3 regions of the Stenotrophomonas sp. Steno-Z2 genome follow, and region 2 is predicted to be linked to each of the others. Evidence: predicted binding sites of a transcription regulator. Region 2 holds the regulator's gene; each other region holds the start of a gene.
The links. The regulator FliA, encoded in region 2, starts transcription of late flagellar genes. The targets are predictions, from matches to a motif close to TAAAGTTTNNCNNNCNNNGGCCGATAA.

Region 1: a site for FliA is predicted at 3,216-3,242, ahead of AC06FP_RS04260 (methyl-accepting chemotaxis protein). Genes of this name have one in related genera too.
Region 3: a site for FliA is predicted at 2,794-2,820, ahead of AC06FP_RS16445 (methyl-accepting chemotaxis protein). Genes of this name have one in related genera too.

What each region holds. Positions count from the first base shown of each region.
Region 1 covers NZ_JBWJOY010000001.1:953,907-959,454, forward strand. Annotated here, with positions in the region: gene AC06FP_RS04255 (response regulator transcription factor) at 1-666, shown strand; gene AC06FP_RS04260 (methyl-accepting chemotaxis protein) at 718-3,186, opposite strand; yybP-ykoY riboswitch at 3,368-3,529, shown strand; gene mntP (manganese efflux pump MntP) at 3,539-4,120, shown strand; gene AC06FP_RS04270 (hybrid sensor histidine kinase/response regulator) at 4,304-5,548, opposite strand, start outside.
Region 2 covers NZ_JBWJOY010000007.1:11,954-17,501, forward strand. Annotated here, with positions in the region: gene AC06FP_RS13490 (protein phosphatase CheZ) at 1-417, opposite strand, end outside; gene cheY (chemotaxis response regulator CheY) at 417-809, opposite strand; gene AC06FP_RS13500 (RNA polymerase sigma factor FliA) at 823-1,569, opposite strand; gene AC06FP_RS13505 (MinD/ParA family protein) at 1,566-2,450, opposite strand; gene flhF (flagellar biosynthesis protein FlhF) at 2,437-4,149, opposite strand; gene flhA (flagellar biosynthesis protein FlhA) at 4,313-5,548, opposite strand, start outside.
Region 3 covers NZ_JBWJOY010000012.1:59,217-64,764, forward strand. Annotated here, with positions in the region: gene AC06FP_RS16440 (CheR family methyltransferase) at 1-565, opposite strand, end outside; gene AC06FP_RS16445 (methyl-accepting chemotaxis protein) at 576-2,726, opposite strand; gene AC06FP_RS16450 (methyl-accepting chemotaxis protein) at 2,918-5,308, opposite strand; gene AC06FP_RS16455 (hypothetical protein) at 5,391-5,548, opposite strand, start outside.

The DNA.
Region 1 (5,548 bases), on a different contig from region 2:
ATGCCCACGCTCCTGATCGCCGACGACCACCCGCTGTTCCGCGAAGCGCTGCGCGGCGCGGTGCAGCGGGTGATTCCCGGGGTGCAGCTGCTGGAAGCCGACAGCGTCGAGGCGCTGTACGCGCTGGCCGAGCAGCATCCGGACGCCGACCTGGTTCTGATGGACCTGAACATGCCCGGCGCGCAGGGCTTCAACGCCCTGGTGCACCTGCGCTCGCTGCATCCGCAGCTGCCCATCGTGGTGGTGTCCGCGCGCGAGGAACCGACGGTGATGCGGCGCGCGCTCGACCACGGCGCGTTCGGCTTCATCCCCAAGTCGGCCGATTCGGACACCATCGGCCACGCGCTGGGCACCATCCTCGACGGCGAGCGCTGGGCGCCGGCCGAGGCGCACAACGTGCCGCCCACCGACCACGAGGAACGCGAGGTCGGCCAGCGCCTGCGCGAACTCACCCCGCAGCAGTTCCGCGTGCTGCAGATGCTCGGCGCCGGCCGCCTCAACAAGCAGATCGCCTACGACCTGAACGTGTCCGAGGCCACCATCAAGGCGCACGTCACCGCGATCCTGCGCAAGCTCGGCGTCACCAACCGCACCCAGGCGGTGCTGATGGCCGGCAAGCTGGCCATCGACGACGACAGCATCGTGCTGCCGCCGGAAGAGGACTGACCCCCCGCCCCGCAGGCGGAGCGGCGCACGGCCGCTCCACGCACACGGGCCTCAGGCCGCGCGCGACGGCCGTGGCGCGTCGTCGCCGGCCAGCACGAAGCTCTCCGCCGCCGCGGCCAGCTCCTGCGCCTGCGTGCGCATCGCCAGCGCCGCCTGCGACGACGCCTGGGCGACGGCGCCGCTCTGCCGCGTGCCCTCGCCGATGCGCCGCAGCAGCCGTTCGACGTCGTCCACCGCGCTGACCTGGCGCGCCGAGGCCGCGTCGATGCGCGCCAGCGCCGCCGCCACCTGCTGCACGTGGCCGTCGATGTCCTGCATCGCCTCGCCGCTGCTGTCGACCAGGCGCGCGCCGGCCTCCACCTGCCGCAGCGACGCGTCCACCAGCGCGCGGATCTGCTGCGAGGCCTCGGCCGAGCGCTGCGCCAGCTGCCGCACCTCGCCGGCCACCACCGCGAAGCCGCGGCCATGGCTGCCGGCGCGCGCTGCCTCCACCGCCGCATTCAGCGCCAGCAGGTTGGTCTGGAACGACAGGCTGTCCACCGTGGCGACGATGTCGCGGATGTGGCGCGAGGACGCGCGCAGCTGTTCCATGCCGGTGACCGCGGCGGCGGTGGCCGCGCGGCCGCGTTCGGCGGCGTCGCTGGCGGCGCCGGAGATGTCCGCGCTGTGGCGCGCGCTGTCGGCGTTCTGGCGGGCCTCGCCGGCCACCGAACGCACGCGCTGCAGCGCGTCGTGCACGTCGTCCACCTGCTGCTGCACCTGCGTGGACAGCGCGCGGGTGCCGCTGGCCATCTCGTCCACCGCCGCCTGCACGCTGCCGGCCGACTGCTGGATACCGGCGACGATGGCGCCAACCTGGCGCATCGCCACTTCCAGGCCCTGCCGCAGCCGCGCGTAGATGCCGTGGCCGTCCCCGCGCATGCGCGCGCTCAGGTCGCCGCGGGCGAAGTGGCCGATGACGCGGGTGGCGTCGTCGACCTGCGACTGCACGCCGTCCAGCAGCGCGTTGATGCGCCCGGCCAGCTCGCGCACGAAGCCCTGCTTGTCGGCCAGTTCGATGCGCCCGTCCAGGTCGCCCGCGGCGGCGGCGGCGACCACCGCCGCGACCTCGTGGACGATCACCCGCTCCAGGCGGCGGTCCTGCCATTCCAGCACCAGGCCCAGCACCTGCGCCTGTTCCAGCACCGGGCTGGCGCGCAGCAGGAAGCCGGTGTTGCCCAGTTCCAGCTCGGCATCGACCGTGCGGCCGCCGTCGCGCGCCGCGGCCAGCAGCGCGGCCACCCCGGCGCCGAGCGTGGCCGCGTCGGCGCCGGCTGCGATGTCGGTTTCGATCGCGGCCTGCGCGAAGGCCTGGCGCAGGGCATCGTTGGCGTAGACCACGCAGCCTTGGGCATCGGTCACCAGCACCGCGGCGCGGGCCACGTCCAGCGCCTGGCGCACGCGCTGGTTGGCCAGCGCGGCGACACGTTCGGCGGCGATGCGTTCGCGCAGGCTGGCCTGCATCTGCATCAGCGCGGCGGCGAGGCGGCCAATCTCGTCGTGGCGGTTGCGCACCACCAGGGTGCCGTCGAGGTGGTCGTCGGCGATGGCGCGGGCGAACGCGGCGGCATCGGCCAGCGGCCGGTCGATGGCGCGCAGCAGCAGTACCAGCAGGCTCACCAGCAGCAGGCCGACGAGCAGCACGGTGGCGGCGAAGGCGGCGTTCATCCAGCTGCGCGCGGACGCCTGGCCGGCGCGCTGTTGCTGCAGCGCGCTGCGCTGGCCCTGCTGCAGGCGCAGGATCACCGGGTCCACCTGCGCGGCATGGTCGTCCAGTGCCTGGGTCTCGCTGTCCACGCCGAAGCGCGCCGCCGCATAGGACAGGAACGCGCCCTGGTAGCGCTGCATCGCCTCGCGCACCTGCGCGCGCACGTCCTCGGGCATGCGCGCGCGCTGCAGCAGCAGTTCGAACGGCATCGCCTCGGCGCCCAGTTCGTCGGCGTACTTCTGCTCGCGGCGCAGGATGAAGTCCTTCTCGTGGCGGCGCATGCTCAGCATCGACACCTGCAGCTCCGGCTCGCGGTAACCGCTGATCAGGTTCTCCACCGTGTGCACCGCCGCGCGCAGCTCGCCCTGCATGCCGCTGTCGGCATCGTGGCCGAGTTCGCCGATGCGCTCGTCCAGCAGCTGCGCCGATTCGAGGTAGGACTGCAGCGGCTTCACCAGTTCCGCCGGCCACGGTCCGCCGTCCGGCGCGGGCGCCAGCGCCTCGCCCAGCTGCGCGCGTGCCCTGCCGAACGCCTGGCCGGCGGTGGCCGAAAACGACATGGCATATTCGGCCTGCGCGCGTCGCGTCTCGGCGAAGGCGCGGGCCAGGTTCTCCAGCCGCGCCGCTTCCTGCTGGTAACGTTGCAGGCGCTGGTCGGCGGCACGGGTGCCGGCGCTGAGCCAGGCGTAGGCCGAACCGATGACGGCCAGGCCGACGACCAGGGCCAGCAGGCTCAGCCGCAGCTTCTGGGCGATTCCAAGCGGGAACTTCATGGCGGGACTCCGGGCGTGGGGACGCCTCTGGATCGGCCGCGTGCGCGCGTTCTTTAGGGCCTTGCGCAAGCCGGCGCGCGCTGGCCGCCACGTGCGGTGCAATGAGGCCAGCCGTCGATGACAGGGGCATGTCAGCGCGCCGCCGGCATGCCGGCGGCGCCGTGCTAGAATCCGCGCTCCCTTGGGGAGTAGCCTGCTTCCAGCGTCTGGAAGCGCACGCGTCAACACACTCGACCATTGCGTCGTGGCGCGTGCGGCCGGTTCCACGGTTGGCGAGACCAGCGGCATGCGTGCGCAACGTCAGGTTGGGCGCGCCGCGTGCCGTCCGTCTCCGCCCGACCAGGAAAACCCGATGTCCCCTCTGTCCATCCTTCTCGTCGGCTTCGCCATGTCCACCGACGCCTTCGCCGCCGCGATCGGCAAGGGCGCGGCGATGCGCCGCCCGCGCCTGCCCGACGCGCTGCGCGCCGGCCTGATCTTCGGCGCGATCGAGGCCCTCACCCCGCTGCTGGGCTGGCTGCTGGGCCGCGCCGCGTCGCAGTATGTGGAAGCCTTCGACCACTGGATCGCCTTCGTGCTGCTCGGCGCGCTGGGCGTGCACATGATCGTGGCCGGCCTGCGCCCGGACGCGGAGGATGAAGCGCCCGATGCTGACGACAACCGCCACCACCGCTTCTGGACCCTGGCCGCCACCGGCCTGGCCACCAGCATCGACGCGGCCGCGGTCGGCGTGAGCCTGGCCTTCCTGGACGTGCACATCGGCGTGGTCGCGCTGGTCATCGGCCTGTGCACGCTGGTCATGGTCACCCTGGGCATCATGCTCGGCCGCGTGCTCGGCGCCCTGGTCGGCAAGCGCGCCGAGATCGTCGGCGGCGCGATCCTGATCGTCATCGGCGCCAGCATCCTGTACGAACACCTGCACGGCGCGGCCTGAGCCCCCTGTAGGAGCGCACTTCAGTGCGCGACGAGGCGCTACCGGGAAAGCCCCATCGCGCACTGAAGTGCGCTCCTACAGTGCCGTTCCTGCAAGGCATTGGCTCATCGGCACGGGCAAGCACCGCATCTAAGGAACGCGACGTGGAAGGCAATCGCCGGCGCAGCCGGCTTCCCGCAGGCTCTATCGCCAGGCGGTGAGGAAGGCGCGCAGCGAGGCCGGTTTCACCGGCTTGGTCAGCACCCGGTAGCCGCGTTCGCGCGCCAGCCGCTTCAGTTCGTCGCGGCCGTCGGCGGTGAGCAACGCGCCGGGCAGCGGGCGGCCGGCGGCCCCGCGCAGCGCGACCAGCGCGTCGAGGCCGTCCATGCGGTCGTGCAGGTGGTAGTCCACCAGCATCACGTCCGGCCGTTCGGCGATCTTCTGCAACGCCATGTCCACGGTGCTGGCGGCGATCACCTCCACCTTCCAGCGGCCGAGCAGCGCGCGCATGCCGTCGAGGATTTCCTGGTCGTTGTCCACGCACAGCACGCGCAGCCCGGCCAGCGCCTCGTCGCCGCCGAACGCGGGCGTGGCGCGCGGCGGCGGCGCCACCGCCGGCGTGGGCACGCGCGGCAGGGTGATGGAGAACATGCTGCCGCGGCCGGGCTGGCTGCGCGCGTCCAGGCCGTGGCCGAGCAGGCGCGAGATGCGCTGGCAGATCGACAGGCCCAGGCCCAGGCCCTGCTCGCCCCAGTCGAACGGCTGCTGGTAGCGGTGGAACTCGTTGAAGATCTGCTGCATGTGGTGCTCGGGGATGCCCGGGCCGGTGTCCCACACCTGCAGCTCGACCTGGTCGCCACGCACGCGCAGCGCCAGCACGATGCGGCCGCTGCGGGTGTAGCGCAGCGCGTTGGCCATGAAGTTCTGCAGCACGCGGCGCAGCAGGCGGCGGTCGCTGCGCACCCATGCCTGGCGCGCGAACACGTGCAGGCGCAGGCCGCGCCCGGCCGCCACCGGCGTGTACTGCGCGGCCAGTTCGCGCACCAGCACCGCGGCGTCGAAATCGGTGACGGTGGGACGCAGGCCGCCGGCATCCAGCCGCGATACGTCGAGCAGGCCGTCGAGCAGTTCCTCGGCCGCGCGCAGCGAGGCGTCCACGCGTTCGGCCAAGTGGCGCTGTTCGTCGTTCTCCTGCAGGCCGTCGCGCAGCGCCGAGGCGAACAGGCGCGCGGCGTTGAGCGGCTGCAGCACGTCGTGGCTGATCGCGGCCAGGAAGCGGGTCTTGGACTGCTGCGCCGCCTCGGCCGCCTGCGAGCGCTCGGCCACGCGCTGCTCCAGGGTTTCGTTGGCTTCCAGCAGCGCCTGCTCGGCGCGCTTGAAGTCGCTGATGTCGTTGTAGCTGGTGACGTAGCCGCCGCCGGGCAGGGCCTGGCCGCGCAGCTCGATCAC
Region 2 (5,548 bases):
CTGGGTCAGGGCGATCTCGGTGAGGTTGTGGCGGATGCGTTCCAGCGCCTGTTCCTGCTCCACCGCCGGCAGCGCGCCTTCGCGCAGGCCGCCGACCAGTTCGCGGCACTGTTCGGCCAGGTCCAGGGTGCGGTGGGTGGCCTTCTCGGTCATCTCCACCACGTGGTCCAGGCGCGCGCAGGCGTCGTCCAGCTCGCCGGCCTCGGACGGTACCGTCGGCAGTTCGCCCAGCGCCTGGCCCAGTTCGCGCGCCAGCCGGCCCAGGCCGGCCATCATCGGTTGCGTGCGCAGCGCGGCCAGGGCGTCGATTTCCCGGCGCCAGCCGCTCTCGTCGCCGCTCTCCAGCGCCGCCAGCGCGTCCTGCAGGCGCTGCACCAGGGCCGATTTCTCGCTCGGGGTTCCGCTGGACATGGTCATCAGGCGCTCGCCGCCAGCCGCTCGAAGATCTTGCCCAGCTTCTCTTCCAGGGTCTGCGCGGTGAACGGCTTGATGATGTAGCCGTTCACGCCGTTCTGCGCGGCCTCGATGATCTGCTCGCGCTTGGCCTCGGCGGTGACCATCAGCACCGGCAGGGTCTTGAGCCTGGCATCGGCGCGGATCGCCTTGAGCAGTTCGATGCCGGTCATCACCGGCATGTTCCAGTCGGTGACCACGAAGTCGAACGGCTGGCTGTTCAACAGCGCCAGCGCGGCGTGCCCGTCCTCGGCCTCGGCGGTGTTGGTGAAGCCCAGGTCGCCCAGCAGGTTCTTGACGATGCGCCGCATGGTCGAGAAGTCGTCGACGATCAGGATCCGCATGTTCTTGTTCAAAAGGTGTTCCTCTTCATGGTTCGACGAGGCCGGCGTCGGCCGCCTCGAAAATCTTCAACCGGCCGCGCAGCCGCAGCATGGCCTGGCCGTGGATCTGGCAGACGCGCGACTCGCTCACCCCGAGCACCGCGCCGATCTCCTTCAGGTTCAGTTCCTGCTCGTAGTACAGCGACAGCACCAGTTGTTCGCGCTCGGGCAGCTGGCCGATGGCCTTGCCCAGCTCCTCGCCGAACTGGCTGCGCTCGAGCACCTGCTGCGGGGTCGGGCCGCCGGTGGCCGGGGTGTCGAGCTCGCCCTGGTCCTCGATGCGCGATTCCAGGCTCAGCACCTGGCCGCGCGCGGCGTCCTCGATCAGCCGCAGGTACTCCGGCAGCGGCATCTCCATCGCCTCGGCCACCTCGGTGGCGCTGGCGGCGCGGCCGGTGGCCTGCTCGATGCGGCGGATGGTGGCGGCGGCGTCGCGGGCGCGGCGGTGCACCGAGCGCGGCACCCAGTCGCCGCGGCGGATCTCGTCGATCATCGAGCCGCGGATGCGGATCGAGGCGTAGGTCTCGAACGAGGCGCCCTGTTCGGCGTCGTAGCTGCGCGAGGCCTCGATCAGGCCCATCATGCCGGCCTGGATCAGGTCGTCGATCTCGACGCTGGCCGGCAGGCGCGCGGCCAGGTGGTGGGCGATGCGCCGCACCAGGTCGGAGTGGCGGGCGATGCAGTCGTTGGCGCTGGCGCGCTGCACCTCGCGGTAATGGGCGGCGGGGTTCATGTCGCCACCCCGCGCCGGATGATGCGCTCCAGGAAGAACTCGACGCCGCCGCGCGGCTCGGTCGGCGCCTGCCAGCGGGCGGTGCGGCGGGCGATTTCCTGCAGCGCCAGCGCCGCCGGCGCCGACGGGTACAGCTTCACCACCGGCTGCTGGCGCTGCACCGACAGCCGCAGCCAGTCGTCCTGCGGCACGCAGCCCAGGTAGTTGAGCGAGACGTCGGCCAGGAACTTCTCGCACACCCGCACCAGCTTTTCGTACAGCACGCGGCCTTCGTTGGGGTCGCGCACCATGTTGGCCACGACCTGGATGCGGTCCACCCCGCGCTCGCGCGAAAGCACCTTGATCAGCGCGTAGGCGTCGGTGATCGAGGCCGGCTCGTCGCAGACCACCACCACGGTGTCCTGCGCGGCCTGGCAGAAGGTCAGCACGCTGTCGGTGATGCCGGCGGCGGTGTCGATGATCATCACGTCCAGGTCGCGTTCCAGCTCGGAGAACACGTTGACCAGGCCGACGTGCTCGGCCGGCTGCAGCTCGGCCATGTGCCGGCGGCCGGACGCGGCCGGCACCACCAGCAGGCCGTCGGGGCCTTCGATGATGACGTCCTCCAGGCTGCAGCGCCCGGCGACCAGGTCGGCCAGGGTGTGTTTGGGCTGCAGGCCGAGGATGACGTCGATGTTGGCCAGGCCCAGGTCGGCGTCCAGCAGCAGCGTGCGCTTGCCCATGCCGGCCAGCGCCACGGCCAGGTTGGCCGAGACGTTGGTCTTGCCCACGCCGCCCTTGCCGCCGGTCACCGCGATGGTGCGCACGGGGCCGGCGGGCTGGCGGCGGGTGGCCGACAGCGGGAAGGCATTGGTCAGCTTGGCGTACTCACGCGACGGCATGGTTCAACTCCGGGTTGCAGGGCATATCGGCCGCGCGGCGCAAATCTTCAAGGCGCAGCACCAGATTGGCCGCCGAGGCCCGGTGCAGGTCTTCCGGCACGTCCTGTCCGTCGGTCACCCAGGTGATCGGCAGGCGGTGGTCCACGGCCACCGACAGGGCCGAACCGAAGCGGCCGGTCTCGTCCAGCTTGGTCAGCACCAGGCCCTGCGGGTTGGCGGCGCCGAAGCGGCGCACCACCTCGTCCATGTCCTGGAAGCTGGTGTTGGCCGGCAGCACCAGCAGGGTGCGGATCTGGCCGGCGGCGCGCAGCCACTGCAGCTGGGCGGTCAGGGCGCGGTCGCGCTGGCCCAGCCCGGCGGTGTCGATCAGCACCAGCTTGTAGTCGGCCAGGCGCTCGAGCAGCTGGTTGAGATTGGTGCCGCTGCTGGCCTCGTGCACGGCGATGCCGAGCTGGCGGCCGAAGCCGTACAGCTGTTCGCGTGCGCCGATGCGCTGGGTGTCGGTGGTGACCAGGGCCACGTCGCGGGCGGCGTGGGCCTCGGCGAAGCGCGAGGCCAGCTTGGCGATGGTGGTGGTCTTGCCGGCGCCGGTCGGGCCGACCAGGGCGATCACGCCGCCGGTCTCGATCGGGTCGACCGGGGCGATCGGCAGCTTTTTGGAGATCAGGCCCAGCATCAGGCCGCGGGCGCGTGCCGGGTCGGTATCGGCCGGCATCTGCACCGCCACGTCGCGGGCCAGGCCGGCGTCGAAGCCGTATTCGTCCATCAGGTCCAGGGCGTTGGCGCGCACCGGGCTGCCACGCAGGCGCTCGTCGGTGAAGCGGTTCATTTCGCGCTCGATCAGCTGGCGCATGCCGGCCACTTCCTGGCGCAGTTCGGCCAGCTGGCGGTCGTCGCGCGGCGCGCTGGCGACCACGCTCAGCGCGGGCGCGGCGACGGCGGCTTCCGCGGCGGGCGCCGGAACATTGGCGGCGGTGGCAGCGGCCGCGGCGACGGGCACGACCGGTTCGACCGGTTCGACCGGCGGCTGGCGCGGCGGGGCCATCTCAGACAGGGCGGGCGCGGCCATGACCGGCTCGATCCGTGGCGCCGGCGCGGCGGGCGCCACCGCGACCGGCTCTTCCAGCGGCGGGTCGATCGCGAAGCGGGCGCGGTTGACGGGCGCCGGCGCGGCAGCGGCGCTGGCCGGCGCGGCGACGGCGAAGCCCTCGGGGCGGAACGCCGGCACCACCGGGGCGTCGTCCAGCGCGGCCGGGAAGGTAGCAAAGCGCTGTTCCGGCGGCTCCGGTGCGCGTGCCGGTGCGGGCTGCGGCTTGAGCAGCGACGAGAAGCGGCTGCCCGGGGCCAGTTCGATGCTGCTGTCGATGGAGCGGCCGGTGGCGCCGACCGCCGAGCGGGCCAGGGCGGCCACGGCCGAGGCGGTGGCCACCACCGGTTCCGGCTCCGGGGTCCTGCGGCGGGTCACCGCGGCGATGATCGCCTCGGCGGCGCTGCGCGGTTTGGGCGCCGGCGGCGGCGCCGGGCGGGCGGCCTCCAGGGCGCGCTGCACGGCGGTCTCGTCGTAGTGGGCGGCCGCCACGATCTCGACGCCTTCCTCGATCCTGCGGTTGGACAGGATGACGGCATCGGGGCCATGTTCCTTGCGCACCAGGTTCATGGCGGTGCGCATGTCGGCGGCGACGAAACGTTTGATCTTCATGCTGGAGTACCGGGAATTCGTGTGCGGGTGCGACGCGGGAGCAGGGGCGTTGGCGGTGGGTTGCATGGCGGTGCGTGCTCCTCGTCCTTCGTGTGTGGCGGTGGCCGGCCAGGTGTCCGTTCTTTGACGCCGTCCTGCGCCGCCGCCGGTTTCCAGGCTGTCCTCAGCTGATCGTGCCGACCAGCTTCAGGCGCTTGTCTTCCGGGACCTCGCTGTAGGCCAGCACCGACAGCGAGGGAACGCTGTGGCGGACCATCCGGGCGAGGGCGGCGCGGACCGGGCCCGGTACCAGCACCACGGCCGGCTCGTTGCGCGCCTCCTGCTTGCCGACGCATTCGGCAAGACTCTGGTGGAGGCGCTCGGCGAGACCGGGTTCCAGTGCGGCACCGTTGCCCTGCGTGGATTCCTGCAAGACCCGTTCCAGTTGCGGGTTCAGGGTGAACACCGGCAGCTCCGGCGACATGCCGGCGATTTCCTGCACGATGAAGCGGCCCAGCGCGTTGCGTACCGCGGCGGTCAGCGCGGTCGGGTCCTGGGTGAGCGGGGCGTTCTCCACCAGCGCTTCGGCGATCTTGCGCAGCTGGCGCACCGGGATGCGCTCGATCAGCAGGTTCTGCAGCACGCGAGCCACCACCGAGATCGGCAGCGCCTTGGGGGTGAGGTCCTCGACCAGCTTGGGCGCGCTCTTGGCCAGGGTCGCCAGCAGCTGCTGCACTTCCTCGTGGCCGAGCAGTTCCGGCGCGTGTTCGCGGATCAGGTGCGAGAGGTGGGTGGCCACCACCGTGGCCGGATCGACCACGGTATAGCCCAGCGACTCGGCATGGGCGCGCTGGTGCGGCTGGATCCAGGTGGCGTCCAGGCCGAAGGCCGGGTCCTTGCCGGGGATGCCGTCCAACTGGCCCATGGCGCTGCCCGGGTCCAGCGCCAGTTCGCGGTCGGGGTGGATCTCGGCGCTGGCCACCGGCACGCCGTGGATCAGCACCCGGTAGGTGGTGGCCGGCAGTTCCAGGTTGTCGCGGATGTGCACCGAGGGAATCAGGAAACCGACGTCCTGGGTGAGCTTGCGGCGCACGCCCTTGATGCGCGCCATCAGTTCGCCGCCCTGGGCCTTGTCCACCAGCGGGATCAGCCGGTAGCCGACCTCCAGGCCCAGCGGATCGACCGGACGCAGTTCGTCCCAGCTCAGTTCGGCGGTCGGCGCCGGCTGCGCGGACAGCAGGCCGGGAATCTCGCCCGGCGCGGCGGCGCCCTCGGCGCCGGCCTGCGCGGCGTTGGCCGCGTCGCGTTTCCACAGCTTCCAGGCCAGGAAGCCGAGGATCGCCGCCAGGACCAGGAAGGCCAGGTTGGGCATGCCCGGCACCAGGCCGACCAGGCCGATGATGGCCGCGGCGATCGCCAG
Region 3 (5,548 bases), on a different contig from region 2:
GGCACTTGCCCTCGTTGGGGCCGGTGCCGCGCTGGAAGTAACGGCGCTTGAGCGACGCATCCAGGCCGGCGATGCGCTCGACCGGGTACACGCCCTGCGCGCCGGTGGCCAGCACCTGGGTATCGACGTCGGTGGCCAGGATGCGCACCGGCGGGGTGAGGCTGTTGAAGGTCTCGCAGGCGGTGATCGCCAGCGAGTAGGGTTCCTCGCCGGTGGACGCCGCGCACGACCAGATCTGCAGCGGCGCGCGGTGGGCGCGCGCCTGCAGTTCCTCGCGCAGCTTCTCGAAGTGGTGCGGTTCGCGGAAGAACGAGGTCAGGTTGGTGGTCAGGGCGTTGGTGAACGCCTGCCATTCGTCGCCGCCGTTGCGCTCTAGCCGGTCCAGGTAGTCCTCGAACGACTGCAGGCCGAGCGCGCGCAGCCGGCGCGACAGGCGCCCGTAGACCATGTCGCGCTTGGCCGGCGCCAGCGCGATGCCGGCGCGCTTGTGGATCAGTTCGCAGACGCGGCGGAAATCGCGGTCGTTGAACTCGAAGTCGCGGGAGGCGGGAGCGGGCAGGGACACCGTGCGGACCTCAGCTGGCCAGGGCCAGAGTGCGGGGAGCGGCGGCGGGGGCCTGCAGGCGGAACACCGACACGGCATCGTTCAGCACCACGGCCTGTTCCTCCATGGCGCGTGCGGCGGCGGTGGCTTCCTCCACCAGGGCGGCGTTCTGCTGGGTGGTTTCGTCCATCTGGGTGACGGTCTGGTTGACCTGTTCGATGCCGGCGCTCTGTTCCTGCGAGGCGGCGGAGATCTCGGCCATGATGTCGGTCACGCGCTGCACCGAGGTGACGATCTCGCCCATGGTGCTGCCAGCCTGGTGCACCAGCGTCGAGCCTTCGGCCACCTTGCCGACCGAGTCCTCGATCAGCCCCTTGATCTCCTTGGCGGCGCCGGCCGAACGCTGCGCCAGCGTGCGCACCTCCGAGGCGACCACGGCGAAGCCGCGGCCCTGTTCGCCGGCACGCGCCGCTTCCACCGCGGCGTTGAGCGCCAGGATGTTGGTCTGGAAGGCGATGCCGTCGATGACGCTGATGATGTCGGCGATCCTGCGCGAGGCCGCTTCGATGTCGGCCATGGTGGTGACCACCTGGCCGACCACCTGGCCGCCCTGCGAGGCGACGCCGGCCGCGCCCTGGGCCAGCTGGTTGGCCTGGCGCGCATGCTCGGCGTTCTGGCGCACGGTGGAGGTCAGTTCCTCCATCGAGGCGGCGGTTTCTTCCAGGTTGGCCGCCTGCTGCTCGGTGCGGCGCGACAGGTCGTTGTTGCCGGTGGCGATCTCCGAGGCGGCCAGGTTGATGCTGGAAGCGGCCTGCTGGATGCGGCCGACGATCGAGGTCAGCTGCGCCACGGTGGCGTTGGCATCGTCGCGCATCCGCGCGAACACGCCCTGGAAGTCGCCGTGCATGCGCGCGGTGAGGTCGCCGCGGGCGATGGCCTGCAGCAGGCTGGAGGTCTCGGCCAGGCTGTGGTCGGTGGCCTCCATCATCGCGTTGAGGTTGTGCACCATCTGCCGGAAGTCGTGCTGGAAGCGGTCCTCGTCGCCGCGCTGGCTGAAGTCGCCGGCGGCCGCGGCGCCGCTCAGGCGGCGGATTTCGCTGCTGATCGCGGTGAGGTTGCGCTTGATCATCGCCATGGTTTCGGTGATCTCGGCCTTCTCGCCGGGCAGCTGCGGCATGTCGCGGGCCAGGTCGCCCACGGCATAGCGCTGCGCCAGTTCGATCACCTGCATCTTTACGCCGATATGGTTGCCTACCAGCTGGTTGGTGCCGGCGACCATCACCCCGTAGTCGCCGGGGAAGGCATCGTGGTCCATGCGGTAGCTGATGATGCCGGCGTCATGCTGGCGTTCCATCTCGCGCTGGGCGGCGATCACCGCCTGCAGCTGGGTCTGCATGCGCTGCATGCTGCCCAGCAGCTGGCCGGCCTCGTCGCGCGAGGTCTGGGCGATGGCGTTGTCCAGGCGGCCGCCAGCGATGGCGTCGGCGACGGCGGTGGCCTTGCGCAGCGGCAGTACGATGCGGCTGCCGATCACCCAGCTCAGGGCCAGCACCAGCAGCACCAGCACGCCGCCGGCCAGGGTCATGATGCCGGTGAAGCGCAGCGCCTGGCCCTGCACGTCGTCCATGTAGACGCCGGTGGAGATCACCCAGTTCCAGGGCTTGTACATCCCGGCATAGGCGAGCTTGGGCACGGGGTTCTTCTGCCCGGGCTTGGCCCATTCGTAGCCGACGTAGCCGCCGCCGTTCTTCGCCGCCTCGACCTGGTCGTGGTACAGGCGCACGCCGTCCTCGCTGCGGAAATCCTTCATGTCCTTGCCGACCAGGTCCTTGCGGAACGGGTGCATCAGCACGACGTAGTCGGTGCTGTAGACGTTGAAGTAACTGGAGTCGCCCTTGGCGCGCATGGTTTCCAGCGCGGCGATGGCCTCGGCCTGGGCGCGCTCCAGCGGCAGGGTGCCGTCGGCGACGCGCTGGACGTAGTGGTCCAGCACGCCATAGGTCAGTTCGACATCGCTCTGCAGCGAGACCTTGCGGGTCTCGTAGAGGTCGAGGTACTGCATGCGCGCGGCGACCACCGCCAGCGTGACCACGCCGATGGCGATGATGATCGTGAGCAGGTTGAGCTTGCCACGCACGGAAATGTTGGAGAAGAAACGCGACCAGGTACGGAAGATGTTCATGCGCGAGGGATGAGTGGGGGGAATGGCCGCCGCGACGTGGGACACGGAGGCGGGACTTCACGTGTGGATATCGGCCGGGCCCTGCGCAAGTTGAGCCGGCGGCCTGCCGCGGGCGCCGATGGGCGTGGGCCCGCGCGACGGATGGCCCACAGCACAACCCCGGCATGAGCCGGGGTTGTGCGGGGAACGGATCAGAATTCCTGCCAGTCCGAATCGAGGGCTTCGGCGACGGCGGCGCGGGCCGGGGCGCGTGGCCTGGGTTCGGGGGTGTAGGCCGCCGCGGCCTGGGGTGCCGGCGGTGCGCTGGCGACCGCCACGGGCGCCGGCGCCACCTTGAGCGCGACCGCCGGGGCGTCGTGCTCGTCCAGGCGGAACAGGGCCACGGCTTCGGCCAGGTGCGCGGCCTGTTCTTCCATCGACCGCGCGGCGGCGGTGGCTTCCTCCACCAGCGCGGCGTTCTGCTGGGTGGTCTCGTCCATCTGGGTGACGGTCTGGTTGACCTGCTCGATGCCGGCGCTCTGTTCCTGCGAGGCGGCACTGATCTCGGCCATGATGTCGGTCACGCGCTGCACCGAGCTGACGATCTCGCCCATGGTGCTGCCGGCGCGGCGCACCAGCTGCGAACCCTCGCCGACCTTGCCGACCGAATCCTGGATCAGCTCCTTGATCTCCTTGGCGGCGCCGGCCGAACGCTGGGCGAGGGTACGCACTTCCGAGGCGACCACGGCGAAGCCGCGGCCCTGCTCGCCGGCACGCGCGGCTTCCACCGCGGCGTTGAGCGCCAGGATGTTGGTCTGGAAGGCGATGCCGTCGATGACGCTGATGATGTCGGCGATCTTCTTCGACGAAGCCTCGATGGCCGACATGGTGGTGACCACCTGGCCCACGACTTCACCGCCCTGCGAGGCCACGGTCGCCGCGCCCTGGGCCAGCTGGTTGGCCTGGCGGGCGTGCTCGGCGTTCTGGCGCACGGTGGAGGTCAATTCCTCCATGGAGGCGGCGGTTTCTTCCAGGTTGGCGGCCTGCTGCTCGGTGCGGCGCGACAGGTCGTTGTTGCCCGAGGCGATCTCGCCGGCGGCGGAGTTGATCGCGGCGGTGGACTGCTTGATGCGGCCGACGATGGCGGTCAGCTGTTCGGTGGTGGCATTGGCGTCGTCGCGCATTCTGGCGAACACGCCGCGGAAATCGCCCTGCATGCGCACGGTCAGGTCGCCCTGCGACAGCGCCGACAGCAGGCCGGAGATCTGTTCCAGACTGCTGGCGTTGGCGTCGAGCAGGCTGTTGAGCTGGCGCGCCAGTTCCAGGAAGAAGCCTTCCTTGCCTTCGGTACCGATACGGCCGCTCAGGTCGCCCGCGGCGGCGGCGTCGATCACCCGCGCGACCTCGCGTTCCACCATGGCCTCGGTGGTGCGGTCGCGCCATTCGACGACATGGCCGACCACGCTGCCGGCGTCGTCGCGGATGGCCGAGATGGTCTGCGCGAACTGGGCGTCGCCGTAGCGCATCTGGCGCGAGGCCACGCCATCGCGCTGCAGCGCGTCGAGCACGCTGTGATCCATCTCGCCGCGGAATTCCAGCGCGGTGACCGGCTGGCCGACCAGCGGGCGCGAGGCGTCGAAATGATCGAGCGCGGCGCTGATGTCGCCGGCATGGCGCTCCAGCGTGTGCGCCAACGCCCGGTTGGCATAGACGATCTGCAGTTCGGAGTTGGTCAGGTAGACGCCGGTGGAGGAGTAGTCCAGCGCGGTGCGGATGCGCAGGTTCTCGGCGGCCACCGCCTGGTCGCGTTCGATGCGCTCGCGCAGGTCGCGCTGCATGCGCTGCATGGCGCGCAGCAGTTCGCCGACTTCATCGGCGCGGCGGGTGTCGATGGTGCCGTCGAGCTTGCCGCCGGCGATCTCGTTGGCCACGTCCACGGCGCCACGCATCGAACCGACCAGCGAACGGGCGAACAGCCAGGCCAGCAGCAGGCCGGCGCCGGCGCCGACCAGTACGGTGATCACGGTGATGGTGGCCGAGGCCGAATAGGTTTCGGCGGCCTGGTCGCTGGCCGCCTGGGCCCGACTGTTCTCGTCGTCGGACAGCGCCTGCAGCGAGGCGGTGGCCTTGCGGTGCAGGTTGCGGGTCTCGCCGACGAAGGTGTCCACCGCGTCGTCGGGCAGGTCCAGTTCCAGCATCTCGGTCACCGAGTCGTAGGACTTCTTGGTGCTGTCCCAGTCGGCGACGAAGGCGTCGAACAGCTTGCGCTGCTCGGGCGTGTCGATGCGCTTGGCGTAAGCGGCCATGGTCTCATCGATCTGCGTGCGCAGCTCGCCGGCGCGCTTCTTCGCATCGGCCTTCACCTCGTCGCTGGCGCGGACCAGGCTCTGGTAGGACGCGTTGCGGTACTCGCTGACCATGCTGGACAGTTCGCCGGTGGTGCGCAGGCCGGTCATGCGCTTGTCGACGATCTCGTTGGTGACGCTGTCCAGCGAGTGCAGGCCGCGATAGGCCACGATGCCCTGGATCAGCATCACGAACAGGACGATGCCGAAGGTGAGCATCAGCTTCGGCATCAGGTTGAGGTTCTTGATCCACTGCATGGTTGCGCTGTCTCCTGCTGCATTCCCGGGCGTGGCCGCGGGACCGCGCCGGCAGGCGCCGGCGCGGCGACGACGGGATGGATTACTTGATGTTGGCCAGCTTCAGGTTGGAGGGCGTGGTGATCTCGATCTCCGCGCGCGAGGCGTCGCGCTGGATCTTGCCGATCGCGCACACGGTCTTGCCTTCCAGGGTCATCAGGTCGAAGCTGAAATTGCCGCGCGCCGAGCCCGGGATGCGCG